DNA from 2 places in the Brevibacillus ruminantium genome. Region 1 is predicted to be linked to the other one. Evidence: riboswitches for the same ligand, from Rfam matches in the RefSeq annotation. Region 1 holds a riboswitch; the other holds the start of a gene.

Region 1 (7,741 bases):
GATCGGGATTGTGGGAGGGATTGTGATTGGGCAAGCAGCCGTCCAGGCGGGAATTACGAGCAATATTCTCATTATCATCGTCGCTTTTGGCGCATTGTCATCCTTCATCGCGCCCAGCTACGTGATCGGGTCTACGATTCGGGTCATTCGCTTCCCGGTTATTGTGCTGGCAGGCATTTTGGGGTTGATGGGGATCATGGTGGCTATGAGCTTTTTGATCAGTCATCTGCTGAGAATCACCAGTCTGGGACGGCCGTATATGTCCCCTCTGTATCCGGTTCGCTTGGGTGACTGGAAAAACACCTATTTCCGAGCTCCGTACTCTTTTTTGGCGAAACGGCTCTCGATTTTTCAAAGCCGCAATCCGCTTCGCTATGGAAGGAAAGAAGCGCACCAAATTCATAACCTGGATGAAGACGAGTAGGGGAGCGGGATCAGACAAATGAAGGTCAATGTCCAGCACAGTCTTACAACTACCATCGCTCCGTATATGGTGGGGTTTCTGATTTTCGCCAATCAAGTGGGATTGGGGATGCTGGGGTATCAACGGCCGGTCGCAGCCAGAGCGGGCCATGACGCATGGATTTCCGTCATCATCGCGGGTCTCATTTCGCATCTCGCGGTGTGGGTTATCTGTCGCACCCTGCAAAAGTATCCTTCAGCCGATTTGTTTGGCATCCATCAGGATGTCTATGGAAAATTCCTCGGCAGGTTGCTCAGTCTGATGTATATCCTCTATTTCAGCGGGATGACACTGATCTTTTTGCGCGGGTACATTGAAGTGGTCCAATCCTGGATGTTTCCCCAGCTCGCTACCTGGCTGCTGGGCATCATTCTGGTGTTCCTGACCCTCTATACAGTTCTCGGCGGGATTCGCATCATCACGGGGTATGTGATCCTTTCCGTTTTTATTACCATTTGGCTGTTTTTTGATCTTTATTTCACGCTTCATTATGCCCGGTGGTACTATTTGCTGCCGATCTTGGAGGCTGATTTCAGGCAGTTGATTGCCGGGGCTTTGGTGATGGCGTTTACTTCGGTGGGTTACGAGATTTTATACATCGTTTACCCATATGTTCAGGACAAAAAGCGGATTCATCGCAGTGCGCAGCTTGGCGTGTTGTGTACGAACATCATTTACATCGCGGTGATGGTCATCACGCTGGTTTTTTTCAGCGAGGAACAGCTCCAGCGAACTATCTGGCCGACGCTGATGATCAAAACCGTCGTCTCCTTTCCCTTTCTGGAGCGGCTTGAACTTTTGGGGATTTCATTGTGGGTCTTCATCGTCCTGCCGAACATCATGCTGTACATCTGGTCTGCTTCCAAAGGCTGTTACAGACTGTTTGGCTGGAAGCAGAAAAAGGTCCTGTATGCTCTCATGATGGTGATTTTTATCGCGATGCAGTTTTTTTCCACCAGGCAATCGATCAATTTCATCATTGATTACATGTCGAAAATCAGCTTGTACGTCGCTGTGTACTACCCCTTTATCTTGTTTCTGCTGGTTTTGATCAAACAGCGCCGGAACAGAAAGGAGACGAATCATGAGGAGATGCAGAGGTGAGCGCTATCTGCGGCGGGAGGTATGGCTGATATTGCTTGCACTCCTGATGACGGGCTGTGTGAAAACGGAGATTTTTGACGATCTGGGGTTGATGACGGTATCGGGATACGATTTGCTGAACGACGATCGGATCTACGGCACGGCGGTCATCCCGACAATCAATCCAGAGGCCAAAGAAAAGGTGCAGATTCTCTCAGGCGAAAGCATGACCACCAAAGGCTTTCGCGACAAAGCAAACCTTCAGTCAGATAAAGAGATGGTAAGCGGGCAGCTGCGCGTCGTGATGTACAATGTAGAGCTTGCCAAGAAGGGCGTAGGCAATTTGGTGGACACCCTGTACCGGGACCCCTCGGTCGGCAGCCGCGTCTATCTGTGTGTGTTTGATGGATTGACGAAGGATTTGCTCTCGACCAGGTTCGAAGCGAAAGGGAACGTCGGCATGTACCTCTATCGGATGATTGAGCACAACGTCGAGCAGGATAAAATTCCATCCCCGACACTGCATGAATTCATACGCACTTATTTTGGCGAGGGCATTGATCCATACCTTCCCCTTCTTGAGAAAAAGGGAAAAAACGTGGGGATTAAAGGAGTGGCCTTGTTTCGCGATGATAAGTACGTCGATTGGGTACCGCCGAAGGAAGCCTTTTTTATTAAACTGGTACATGAAAACTATCGAACGGCCACCTATGAGATGAGAACATCGCGGAAGCGCTTGGAGCTTGAGCCAAACTCCGGTGGAGACAAAGAAACGGATTTTCGGCTGGTATTTGACACCATCAGCAGCAAGGCAAGCATCAAGGTTGTCAGCCAGAAACCACTGATATTTGACGTCAAAATCAAATTGAAGGCCCGCATTCTGGAGATGTCGGAACCAGTAAAGCTGGAGAATCCGAAAATGACAAAGCAACTCGACAAGGTCCTTTCAGAAAATCTGAAACAAGAGCTGGAGAAGGTCGTTCGGAAGATCCAAAAAATGGGTGTGGACCCGTTTGGTTTTGGGGAAAGGTACCGGTCTCAAGTGCGGGGAGCGGGAAAGCTTTCACATGAAGAATTGCAAAAACGTTTTCAAGAGGCGGAGTTCCGCTTTCACGTAGATGCCGAGGTCATCCGCAATGGAGTCATGGATTAAATTCTCATTGACTTTTTATTTCGCGATAGCATATAATCCAATTTGTATCAAGACGGTACATTTCTATTAATTGAATCTAACGTAGATATTCTTCTTATCCAGAGAGGCGGAGGGAAAGGCCCTATGAAGCCCGGCAACCGGCTCATCGATCATTCGATGGGTGGCGCGGTGCCAATTCCTACAAGATGTAGATCTTGTACAGATGAGAAGGGTGGATGCGATCGTATATTACGGTGCAGCCCCTTTTTCGTATAGGAAAAAGGGGTTTTTATTTTATACGGGAGGTGAGCGGATGATACAGTTGCATGATCTGAAAAAAGACTACGTGGTCAACGGAAAGGCGATACCTGCTTTGCGAGGGATCGACCTTACGATCAAAAAGGGAGAAATATACGGGGTCATTGGACACTCCGGGGCGGGAAAAAGCACACTGATCCGCTGTATCAATCTGCTGGAGCGCCCGACATCAGGCAGAGTGATCGTCGATGGAGTCGATCTGACGAAACTGGACGAGGGCAAGCTTCAGGAGCAGCGCAGACATATTGGGATGATTTTCCAGCATTTTAACCTCCTGTCGTCCGCGACCGTAGCGGAGAATGTGGCTTTTCCGTTAAAACTGGCGAAGCGGCCCAAAAACCAAATTGATAAGAAGGTTAAGGAAATGCTGGAGCTGGTGGGGCTCAGTGAGCATCGGGACAAGTATCCGTCACAATTGTCGGGTGGGCAGAAACAGCGCGTTGGCATCGCCCGTGCACTGGCGAGTGACCCCAAAGTGCTGCTCTGCGACGAGGCGACCTCAGCTCTCGACCCGCAGACAACCAACTCTATTCTCGCTCTCTTGCTCGATATCAACCGAAAACTGGGACTGACCATCGTGCTGATCACCCACGAGATGCATGTGATCCGCTCCATCTGTGATCGGGTAGGTGTGATTGACGGCGGACATATCGTCGAAACCGGCGAGGTTCTGGAAGTGTTCCTGAAGCCGCAGCATCCGACGACACAGGAGTTTGTCGAGCAGGTAGCGGACTCCAGTGAATTGCGTAAAGTCGTTTCCCTGGAAAAAGCGTCGGGCGAACGGATGATTCTTCGCGTGACCTTCCTGGGCGAGCAAACCTACCAGCCGATCCTTTTTGAAACGATGCAGGAGACAGGGACGGTATTCAGCATCCTGCAGGGGACCATCTCACGGATGAAAGACACCCCATACGGTCAGCTCGTGGTCGAGTTGGGCGGGAATTCGGGCCAAAACAACAAAGCGATCGAGACACTGCGACAGCGCGGGCTGGAAGTGGAGGTGATATAGGGCATGTCGTTTACAAATGTGGATTGGACAGAAATATGGAAGGGCTCAATTGACACACTGACCATGCTCGGGTTCTCTACCTTGTTCACGGTCATTATCGGACTTCCGCTGGGAATCCTGCTATTCCTGACGTCCAAAGGACAACTGCTGGAAAACCGCTTGTTTTATTCGGTATCATCCTTTGTCGTAAACGTTTTGCGTTCCGTGCCTTTCATTATTTTGATGATTCTCTTGATTCCCGTAACGAAGATGCTCGTCGGCACTTCACTCGGAGTAAAAGGCTCTATCCCTCCTTTGGTCATCGGTGCAGCTCCGTTTTTTGCCAGATTGGTAGAAACATCTCTGCGTGAGGTAGACCGGGGTGTGATCGAAGCAGCTCAATCGATGGGGGCGTCCAACTGGCAGATTATCCGCAGCGTCCTGCTGCCGGAATCGCGACCGGGTCTGATCGCCGGGATCACCATTACGACAGTGGCACTCGTTTCGTACACGGCCATGTCAGGTGTCATCGGCGGCGGGGGCTTGGGGGATTTGGCGATCCGCTACGGCTATCAGCGCTTCCAGACCGATGTCATGATTGTGACTGTCTTCATATTGCTTGTGTTGGTTCAGATCTTGCAGTCGCTGGGTGATCGCTTGGTGATCAAATTCAGCCGGAAATAAGATCTTGTCCATAGAAAGGTAAGCCGTTCTATCAGCTTAAAAAAACAGTTCGTAAAAAGAGAAAGGGGAAATCATCTGTGAAGAAATTGGTAGTTTCCGTATTGTCCACTGTATTGGCATTTTCTCTGGCTGCTTGCGGCAGCAAAAATGAAGCAGCTCCTGCGCCTGCGGCGAACGGTTCCCAGGGAGAGCAGAAAGTAGTGACACTGACGGTCGCTGCAACACCTGTTCCACAGGCTGAGATTCTGAAATTCGTCGCTCCCAAGCTGAAAGAAGAAGGCGTCAATCTGGAAGTAAAAGAATTTACCGATTACGTTCAACCAAACGTACAAGTACATGAAAAACAACTGGATGCAAACTTTTTCCAGCATCTTCCATATCTGCAGCAGTTCAACAAAGATCAAAACATGGATCTGGTAGAAGTCGTGCCTGTTCACATTGAGCCATTTGGCGCCTACTCCAAAAAAGTAAAGAGTGTGGATGAACTGGCTGACGGTGCCACTGTCGCTCTGCCAAACGACGTAACCAACAATGGTCGCGCTCTGGCCCTGTTGGAAAAGAGCGGCCTCGTCAAACTGAAAGACGGCGTAGGCATCAACGGTACGGTAAAAGACATCGTAGAAAACAAGAAAAACCTGCAATTCAAAGAGGTTGAAGCAGCGATGCTGCCACGCGTACTGGATGAAGTCGACCTCGCGCTGATCAACACCAACTATGCTTTGGAAGCAAAACTGGTTCCAACCAAAGACGCGCTGTTCATCGAAGACAAAGAGTCTCCGTATGCGAATTACCTGGTAGCACGTCCTGACAACAAAGATGATGAGGCCATTCAAAAGCTGGCAAAAGCACTGAATACACCAGAAGTGAAAAAGTTCATCGAAGATACGTATGAAGGAGCAGTTGTTCCTGCATTCTAATGCAGATCAACGCTTGGCATGACAGAGGAGGTACCCGAGTCCTGATGGGATTCGGGTCCTTTTTTGATTTTTGGGACGCGGATTGGACAAAAATGACTTTATTTTCCTTGATAGTTAAGCTATTCCGTTTATACTTTTTCATTAATAGATAAAATATTCGTAAAATTTAATTAAATCTAAACAAAGCCCATTCCCTTTCCTGTTTTTTGCAGGTATATTTTGGGGGCAACACTTTTATTAGATAAGGGGGAATTTTCAGATGAAAAAGTTATCAGCAATGACGCTGGGGCTATCGCTAGTGATCAGCGCTGCACTCGCGGGATGCGGTGGCAGCGGCGGTCAGTCGGCACCGGCAGACAAGCCGGCGACGGGGACCTCACAGGCGGCGCCAGAGAAAAAGAAGGGACCGCAGATTTTCCGCGCCAATCTGACCAGTGAGCCTTCAACGGCTGACCCGGGTTTGGCCAAGGACGCTACGTCAGGAACAATCGTTCGCGCGACCTTTGACGGTTTGACCCGTCTTGACGGAAACGCCAAACCGATGAATTCTGTCGCCAGCGATGTGAAGATATCTGACGACAAGCTCACCTACACGTTTACCCTGCGCGATTCCAAATGGAGCAATGGAGATCCGGTCACAGCACATGACTTTGAATACGCCTGGAAACGTGCTCTCGATCCAAAATTGGGCGCCGAGTACGCCTACCAGCTTTACTACATCAAAAATGCAGCGAAGGTACACGGCTCCAAAGCCACCCCTGACACATTGGGCGTCAAGGCATTGGATGACAAAACACTGGAAGTGACGCTGGAGAACCCGACGCCATACTTCCTGGAGCTGACAGCCTTTTACACCTACTATCCCGTAAATAAGAAAGTAGTCGAGGCCGATCCGAAGTGGGCAAACGAAGCTGCTACGCACGTCGGAAACGGTCCGTTCAAGATGACAGCCTGGGAGCATAAAGCCAAGATTGTCCTGGAGAAAAACGAAAACTATTGGGAAAAAGACATCGTCAACCTGGATAAAATTGAATTCGTGATGATTGAAGACGACAATACAGCACTCTCCATGTTTGAAAACGGCGAGCTGGATTGGGCAGGTCAACCGCTCGGCGGACTGCCGACAGACGCTATCCCGGCCCTGAAGGATGCGGGCAAGCTGGTAGTCCATCCGAAGGCGACCATGTACTGGTACAAAGTCAACACCACGAAGGGGCCTCTCGCCAACGCCAATATTCGCAAAGCCTTGGCGCTTGCAGTGAACCGCCAGGCAATCGTGGACAACGTAACACAGGTGGGCCAGGTGCCGACGATGGGGCTATTGCCGAAATCCATGGCTGTGAAGCCAGAGGGCTATTTTAAAGACAACGATGTCGAGACAGCGAAAAAACTGCTGGATGAGGGATTGAAGGAGCTGGGCCTCACCAAGCTGCCAACCATCACCGTTTCCTACAACACGACGGACCGTCACAAGAAAATCGCTGAAGCTATGCAGGATCAGTGGAAGCAAGGGCTCGGTATCGATGTGAAGCTGATGAACAAAGAGTTCAAAGTGCATCTGCAAGACATGCATGAACTGAACTACGAAATCGGCCGTCTGGGCTGGAATGCGGACTTTAACGATCCGATCAACTACCTGGAAATGTTCCGCGACAAGGATACCGGTACCAATGATACCGGCTGGGAGAACGACCGCTACAAAGAACTGCTGGCTCAATCTACGACCGCTCCAGATGCGGAAAGCCGCATGAAAATGTTTGCGGAAGCCGAGCAGATTTTCATGGATGCCATGCCAGTCATCCCGCTCTTCACGGACGTGGATGTATGGGTGCAAAATGATAAAGTAAAAGGCGTACAAGTGGACCCTCTTGGCTTTATCGACCTCAAGTGGGCCGAGATTACCGAGTAAAACATAAATAAGCGAAAAACGACAAACCAACGGATAAAAGAACAGACGGTGTACAAGTAAAAGCAAAAATGGCAGCCAGAATGAGGGAAACCAATTCGCGGCTGCCATTTTTATGCAAGATAAATATGACAGGGGGTCATTCATGATGAAAAGACAGGCAGCTCCACTTATTGTTGGTCTCGCCCTGATTACTGCCACCGTACTGGGTGGATGCACAGGAGGAAGTTCTACCTCGACCGCGCAACCG
Region 2 (7,741 bases), 540 kb from region 1:
TATCGGAGGAATTTCACTGCTGTACAGAGATTTTACCTCATCTGCTGTCAACCGAATTCCCTGGACCCGGTCAATAACCTGCCCAGAGCGAACCAGCGTCGCCTCCACCCGATCTCTGCCCTCGCTCGCCGACAACGGCTCGATTCGGGGTTCTCCCTCCTCTGTCAGCTCTCGATCCAGCATGTAGTAGCTCGTTCCCTCGGTCACGATCTGGGCCCTGCTGCCCTTTTTCTCCTGGTCAGCAGGCAAAGAGCCCAGCCAGTCCTCCCTGATGTAATAGCGGTCCGCCAGCTGCACGCCGAGCTCGCTTCCTTCGGCAGTAAGCGGTTGTTGTTCAAAGCGATACCAGGTTTTATGAATCGCCAGAATATGATTGTCAATCATGACTTTGGCCAAAAAGGGGCCGGCCAGCTCCGCAGCCGTTCCGAGCAGGAGCAGAAGCAGAGCCCCGACGATCTGTTTGCGAAAAGGCAGCGCATACTCTGCCAGTCGCTTCCATACATTTTGCCCGTTCATTTCACCTTTCACCTTTCCCCTCTCTGCCCTCTAGCCTGCTGCGTCTTGTTCCATCTGCTGGCGGCGGTACTGCTGCGCATACCAGCCGTTTTCCGCCATTAACTGGTCGTGCGTTCCTCGCTCCACCACTTGACCTTCGTCCAGCACCAGAATCAACTGCGCATGCTGGACAGCAGAAAGCCGGTGGGCAGTAATGATCGTTGTTTTTCCATGCCGTTCCTCTCGCAGGTGGCGCAGGATGCTTTCCTCCGTCCGGGCATCCACTGCGGACAGGCAATCGTCCAAAATCAGGATGTCTGGTTCCATGAGAAGCGCCCGGGCAATCGAGATTCGCTGTTTTTGTCCCCCGGAGAGGGTGACGCCTTTTTCTCCCACCATCGTATCAAGACCGGCAGGGAACTGAGTCAGATCTTCTCTCATCTCGGCCAAAGAAAGCGCATGCCATACCTCTTCATTCGTTGCGTCCGGCTTACCGAATGCGACATTGGACGCAATCGTCCGGGAAAACAGCAGATGTTCTTGCGGAACGTAGGCCATTTTTCCACGCAGGGCAGACAGCGATATTTGTTCCAGGGGGTAGCCGCCTACAAGCATGGAGTCTGGAGGAATCGGAAACTGATGCAAGAGAGCGCGGCACAGTGTTGACTTCCCGCTTCCTGTCCGTCCCACGATTCCCAGCGTCTCTCCTTCCCGAAGCAAGAAGCTGATATCGGAGAGGGCGGCCTTCTCTGAACCGGGATAGTGGAAGGTGAAAGACCGTGCCTCTATCGTACTGCTCGACACTGCGTCGATCACTTGTTTCTCCTCTTTCACTTCCGGCTGCTCGGCAAAGAATTCGGACAACCGTTTGAGAGAGGCACTACCGCGCTGGAGAATGTTCATCAGCCAGCCGAAAGCAAACATCGGCCAAATCAACAGTCCGAGATACAGGTTAAAGGCAACCAGATCGCCGAGAGAAATCGCACTGGAGAAGACCAGATAGGTGCCGTATCCCAGCCCGATGAGAAAGCTGAAGCCGATAATAATCCCGATCGTCGGTTCAAACAGAGCGTCGATCCGGGAAACGCTGATATTTCGCTCCATGGTTTTTTCACTGACCCGTCGGAAGGATTCTACATCCTGCTCCTCCTGCACGAAGGCTCGCAGCACACGGACGCCGGATACCGACTGCTGAACATGATCGTTCATTTCGCCGAATGCCTCTTGTGCCAGGTAAAAGCGATCGTGGAGGAGCTTGCCGTAATACGCCGTTGACCACGCCAAAAACGGCATCGGCAAAAGCGCTGCCAGCGTCAGCTTCCAGTCGATGGCGACCATCATCACGGTAAGTGTCAGCACTGTCGCAAACAGGGAATCGACAAGCGTAAGCACGCCCATTCCGGCTGTCTGTTCAATAGCAGGGATATCATTGGTAGCCAGCGCCATGAGATCACCGGAGCGGCGCCGTGAGTAAAACGAAGGGGAGAGGATGGTCAAATGGCCAAACAGACGCTCGCGGAGTGACCGCTCCAGCATCAAGGAGCCGCCAAACAGCAGGTAGCGCCAGAAATAGCGGAGGGCATACAGCGCAAGCCCGATCAGGAGCAAGATAACAACGGTTGTAGTCAAAGCGGACATCGTGAGGGAGCCGTTGCGGATTTGATCGACCGTTTGTCCGATCAGGCGCGGCGGCCAGAGTACAAGCAAATCGATAAGAAAGAGAATAGCAATCCCGACCGCATACCTTTTCCAATATTTTCTGAAAAACCAGGACAATTGTCGCCATATTTTCACGTCGTCTGTCCCTCTCTTCCTTCATAATCGTCCTTTGGAGAAAACATGGCTCCGCCATTCCGATTGGCGGAGCCTGAGACTTCTTGCTTTAGTTTACCCAAATTTTCTTTTCAATCCAAGTTTTTCTTATTGGAGATTTAGCGCCATTCGTTGGACAGCATGCTGTAGACAGCATGGTCCACAAAATGATCGTAGAGAAACTCATTGCTTCTCATGATTCCCTCCAGAGTAAAGCCAAGCCGCTCGGGAATCGCCCTGCTTTTAGCGTTCTCCGTCGCTGCCTGGATGGTTACTCTATGCAGATTCCAGACACCGAAGACGAGGTGATCGAGATAGGCCGATACAGCCTCCGTCATCAATCCGTGACCGGAATACTGCGCGCCCAGCCAATATCCAAGAGAGGTTTTCCGGTTATTCCAGTCAATGTTATGTGCCCCCACAGTCCCAGCCAAGCGTCCGTTGTACCAGATGCCAAAGTGGGTTCCCTGGTTGCGCATATCCTGATCCAATGTGGCGGAAATAAAGCGCCCCGTATCCGCTACCGTTTTGATATGATCCAGCCACGGCAGCCACTGACGCAAATGTGCCCGGTTCGTATCCGTCAGCCAAAACATCTCCTCTGCATCTGTCAGCTCCAGACGTCTCAGAACGGCATACTCTGTCATCGGTATGACCCTCATACTTCGCTTCCCCCTCTTTCTTCATCCTCGCTGCCCTTGCCTTCACCAACTGTCAGCTATCAGCCAGGTAAGGCCTTCGCTGCCTTGTCATAAAATCCTCTTGACATGAAAAATGTTCACCAAAAGCTCCCTATGCTGAAAGTGAAATAGCGCCCCGGTGCAGGGCGCTTCTCTCTCGAACAGATCCTATGGTTTGGCTTTGCCGATTTCCTCTGGTTTGAAAATACCGGTCTCCGTTACAATCGCGGTAATATAGGCCGCTGGCGTCACGTCAAAGGCAGGATTGTACACCTGGATACCATCCGGCGCTACCTGTTTGCCGAGGCCATGTGTAATCTCTTCGGCCGGACGCTCTTCGATCGGAATCTCCGCTCCCGTCGCGGTCTCCAGATCAATCGAAGAAAGCGGAGCGGCTACGTAAAACGGAATCCCGTGAGCCTTGGCTAAAACGGCTACTCCGTAGGTGCCGATTTTATTGGCGACATCTCCGTTTGCCGCTACGCGGTCCGTTCCAACGATGACCGCCTGTACCTTGCCCTGGGCCATGACCATGGCAGCCATGTTGTCGCAAATCAGCGTAACATCAATGCCCGCCTGCTGCAGCTCATAAGCCGTCAGTCTTGCTCCCTGCAGCACCGGTCTTGTTTCATCGGCGTAAACTTTAAGATTCCAGCCGCGTTCTTTGGCCAGATAAAAAGGGGCGGTTGCCGTTCCGTAGGCTGCCGTTGCCAGCGCCCCCGGATTGCAATGCGTCAGGATGCCCATGCCGTCATTGAGCAGAGTGAGCAAATTCTCCCCGATCGTCCGGCAAACCTCTGCATCCTCGCGCTGGATGGCCAGTGCTTCGTCCAGAACTGCCGCTTTCAGGACATCTACCGGCTTTTCGCCTTCTTGGTCAATCCGGGCTTTTACGCGGTCCAGCGCCCAGAACAGATTCACTGCAGTGGGGCGCGCAGTCGCCAGGTAATCTGCTCGCTGGTGCAGCAGCTCCCGAAAGGCTCCTGCATCTGCCGCTTCAAGCTGACGTATACCCAGGTAAAGGCCATATGCTGCCGCCATGCCGATGGCCGGAGCTCCGCGCACTTGCAAATGACGGATCGCCGCCCATACTTCCTCTGCCGTTTCGATGGTAAGCACTATCGTTTCAACAGGTAAACGCGTCTGGTCGAGCAGAAGGAGTGCGTCTCCCTCCCACTTTACCGGTGCAAATACTTCACTTGATGTAGTCATGCCGTTGCTGCCTCCTGATCAAATCGTGTGGTAACATTCCGGACGATATCGGTGATATCGGTCGACTCTTCAATACTGCTGCGCTTCAGAATCAGTTCCTGTCCGATGCGCAGCGCCAGACGCTCGGCTTCCGCACGGGTCTGATCATCCTGAATGCTGTTTAGGTCTGCCACTCCCGCAAGTCCGATCACACGGCGAAGAATTTTACAGCCAGCGAACCCGGCGGTGTCCTGAATCAGCCGGTTTACATAGCTTTGCCAAAGCCCCTCTACGTGGGCGCTGCGCTCCTTCGCCTGCTTATGCCACAGCTGGACAAACTGGGAGACAAATTCATTCCAGACATCCTCCACCGTCGTCAACAGGTATTCGCGGTACTCCTCCCGTTTTCCTCTGTCAGACTGAAGTCCATGCTGACCCGCATAGTTCAGAATCAGGTTGGCGACGACAGCGCCGATATCAAAGCCGATCGGACCATAGTAGGCAAATTCCGGATCGATCACCTTGGTAGATTGCTCGGTGACAAAAATGCTGCCCGTATGAAGATCGCCATGCAGCAGCGCTTCGGCCCGGGTCAGGAAGTCCAGCTTCAGCTTGGCGATTTCCAGCTTAAGCGGCTTATTCTTCCAGATCTCCTCCACTTCTTTTTTGATCAGCGGATTGAAATTGTTGGTCGATGCATTTTCGTACGGATCGGTAAATACCAAGTCTTCCGTAATTTTGCACAATTCCGGATTCACAAATGTTTTGACAAGCGCTTTTTTCTCGTAGGGATGTGCGCCCAAGTCTGAGGTGAAGAAGAGCGTATGTGCGAGAAAGCGGCCGATTTGCTTGGCAAAATAAGGGTAGCGGTTTCCTTCGATCAAGCCTTTGCGCATCAGGATGTGATCGCTCAAATCCTCCATGACCGTCAAGGCCAGCTCCTGATCAAAGTGATATACCTGCGGGACCAGGTCAGGTACGAATTTATACTGGGTGCGCAGGGCCTCGCTTTCGATGCGGGCACGATCCAGCGTCAACGGCCACGATTCACCAACGACGCGCGCATAGGGCAGAGCCTGCTTGACAATCACGCTTTTGCCTGTGGCTTCCTCCTTGATATGGAATACCAGATTGAGGTTGCCGTCGCCGATCTCATGGGAAGTCAGGGTGGCTCCCTTTTCAAACAGCCCGGGCAATTCTTTCACATACTCTACTGCTTCTTGTTCAGTCAACGCACGATACGCCATGACTTATTCTCCTCTCCCATTATCATTTTATATATGTCCAGCGATGCCTCTTTCAACGAATCCAGACAAAACGGTCATGAGGGCGTTTTTTACATAAAAAAGACCTCTTATCCCGAAGAAAAGAGGTCGTATCGTACGCGCTATGCGTGTCGTCTCCCCCTTATCTTCCAGAATACTTTTGCTTCTGCAGGAATTAGCACCGTGCACATCGCTTTGTTTCGCTGTCAAACATGCTGACAAGCAAGCGCTGTGTCGGTTGCCGGGTATCATCGGGCCAGTCCCTCCACCTTCTCTGGATAAGGTATCCAACGTATGCAGTTTTGATTTAGTTTGAATCATACACGCGCCAATGCACGCTGTCAACACTCTTTTTTGGAAGCCGCACCGCTTTCGCCTTCGTCATCGACTTGGCTCTGCGTGTACGCGTGGCAGTTCGTTTCACCAGCTGTTTTGCTCTCCAGAGGCACTGGGGTGATTCAAATTCCACCAGTCTATTTTCCCCAGAAATGCCGCTGTAATTGAAGGCTCTTGTTTGAGCCTGAGCAGTTCTTTGGTTGCTCCCGTCACTACGACACCATAGATTTTTACGCCGTTTTCCTCGAGGTACTGATAGCGCTCCTGTATCTGCGCCCCCTCTCTTTGGAAAATCAGGCTCTCGGCAATCGACTGACTCAAGCGCTTCTGCTCCGCGAGGTATTTCATCTCCGCCACGTAGGCAGCCGTGCGGCGCTCCTCCTCCCCTCTGACGATAATCGGAACTTCCCCGAAGTCAAGACCATTTTCCGGATATCCCCAAATCTCACCCGCAGACAGTAAAACAACGCCTTCTTTTGCCATTTCATGTTTGCGTTCCTGTCCGGTATCTACTGCCAGCCAGGTCAGATCCAGGTCATAAGGCGCCAGGAATTGATAAAGCTCTCTTAGGCTCATCAAATGGTCAAAAGAGATCGCCAGCTGTGATACGGTACCCTCCGGCAATTTTTCGAGGGTAGACCACGCCGGATCACGCCGATATGAGTGATCCTGCGAAGGAGTGTTTTCCAGCGGGAAGAGAAAGAATAAGTGTTTCTCGCGGAAGCCGTTATTCCAGACAGGCCGGGCTGAAACCTTGTAGAGCACATTGGTCGTTTCAAAGCTCCCCACCCGCTGCCTATCTCCTCCGATCCGCTCCCGCATTTCCATTTGAATTTTGCCGTACAAAAGACCGACCTGCGCACCACTGCTCCCCACTTCAATTCCCGGCTGGGTAAAGTTGACCAAATCTTTGGAGACACGATAGGTCTCATCGTAGAGGGAGCGGCCAATCCAGAAATTCACGAGCCATGCCGCAATCCCGATCAACAGAGAAATTCCCACCGTATAGGCTGCATTTGAGAGCCTGCTTTTCCACTTCCCCCGGCGGATGATCGCGCGCTGCTTGTCTTCAGGCAAGCTCTCCAACAAGGATTTGTCACTTCCTTTTTCCAAGGGTTCTTCCTCTCCGAGCAGTAGCTCTTCCAATCTCTCGGCATACTCCGGATCATCGGCTAGGCGCTGCCGCAGCTCTGCTTCTTCCTGCGCGCTCAGCTCGCCGCGCAGATACGCCAAGAGCATCTCTTCCCGCTCCCTATTCATCCTGTCCGCATCTGTCATCCTGATTATCCCTCCACCATTTTCGCATCTTCACACGTCCCCGATAGAGGGACCGCTTCACATCCGCTACATCGATCCCGAGGACATCCGAAATTTCCGCATAGCTTAGCTTCCCGGCATAGAGAAGCAGCGACTGCCGCTGTTTTTCCGGCAGCGCATCCAGCGCATCCTGCACAGAGGCAAATGTCTCTTGAAGAACGACCGCAGCCTCCGGACTCGCTGCCCTCTGATCTGCCTGATCGGGAAATGCATCGGTCAAGTATTCCGGCTTTCGCTTTTGCTTGCGATGCCAATCGATAAATGCGTGGTACGCAACCTTGAACAGCCAGGGGCGAACCTTTTCTCCCCGATAGGTATCCAGGTGCTGAAAGGCGCGGAAAAAGGTTTCCTGCGTCAAATCCTCCGCGAGACCGGCATCACCGGTCAGTTTGCGGAGATAGCGGTAAATATCGTTGACATGCAGGCGGTACACCTCCTCCACCCCTGCCTTTCTCATTCCTTCACACCCTTTCTCCTGATACCACGCTCGATTCTGCAAAAAGTTTCAGGTGTCCTTCCCATTTTTTCTTCTGAATTCTTCTGCCGGCTAAGGTAACTGTCTTGCCTCGCGATTCTGGCTACTGAGAAAGAGTCTATCCTGCTCGCCTCCTCATCTCTGCCCGACCAATTGCAGGGTTGACTGAA

Evidence for each region. Region 1 has a riboswitch for S-adenosylmethionine ahead of NDK47_RS02975 (methionine ABC transporter ATP-binding protein). Riboswitches for the same ligand answer to the same signal wherever they lie in the genome.
Region 2: it holds a riboswitch for S-adenosylmethionine, as region 1 does, so the genes downstream of both, mtnK (S-methyl-5-thioribose kinase) here and NDK47_RS02975 (methionine ABC transporter ATP-binding protein) in region 1, are expected to answer to the same signal.

The regions. Positions count from the first base shown of each region.
Region 1 is NZ_CP098755.1:568,563-576,303, forward strand. Features, by position in the region: gene NDK47_RS02960 (spore germination protein) at 1-424, shown strand, start outside; gene NDK47_RS02965 (GerAB/ArcD/ProY family transporter) at 443-1,567, shown strand; gene NDK47_RS02970 (Ger(x)C family spore germination protein) at 1,548-2,699, shown strand; SAM riboswitch class I at 2,791-2,908, shown strand; gene NDK47_RS02975 (methionine ABC transporter ATP-binding protein) at 2,992-4,005, shown strand; gene NDK47_RS02980 (methionine ABC transporter permease) at 4,009-4,668, shown strand; gene NDK47_RS02985 (MetQ/NlpA family ABC transporter substrate-binding protein) at 4,746-5,585, shown strand; gene NDK47_RS02990 (peptide ABC transporter substrate-binding protein) at 5,845-7,494, shown strand; gene NDK47_RS02995 (peptide ABC transporter substrate-binding protein) at 7,640-7,741, shown strand, end outside.
Region 2 is NZ_CP098755.1:1,107,009-1,114,749, reverse strand. Features, by position in the region: gene NDK47_RS05390 (ABC transporter ATP-binding protein) at 1-516, opposite strand, end outside; gene NDK47_RS05385 (ABC transporter ATP-binding protein) at 547-2,289, opposite strand; gene NDK47_RS05380 (GNAT family N-acetyltransferase) at 2,427-2,969, opposite strand; gene mtnA (S-methyl-5-thioribose-1-phosphate isomerase) at 3,156-4,199, opposite strand; gene mtnK (S-methyl-5-thioribose kinase) at 4,196-5,425, opposite strand; SAM riboswitch class I at 5,583-5,728, opposite strand; gene NDK47_RS05365 (anti-sigma factor) at 5,864-7,057, opposite strand; gene NDK47_RS05360 (sigma-70 family RNA polymerase sigma factor) at 7,032-7,553, opposite strand.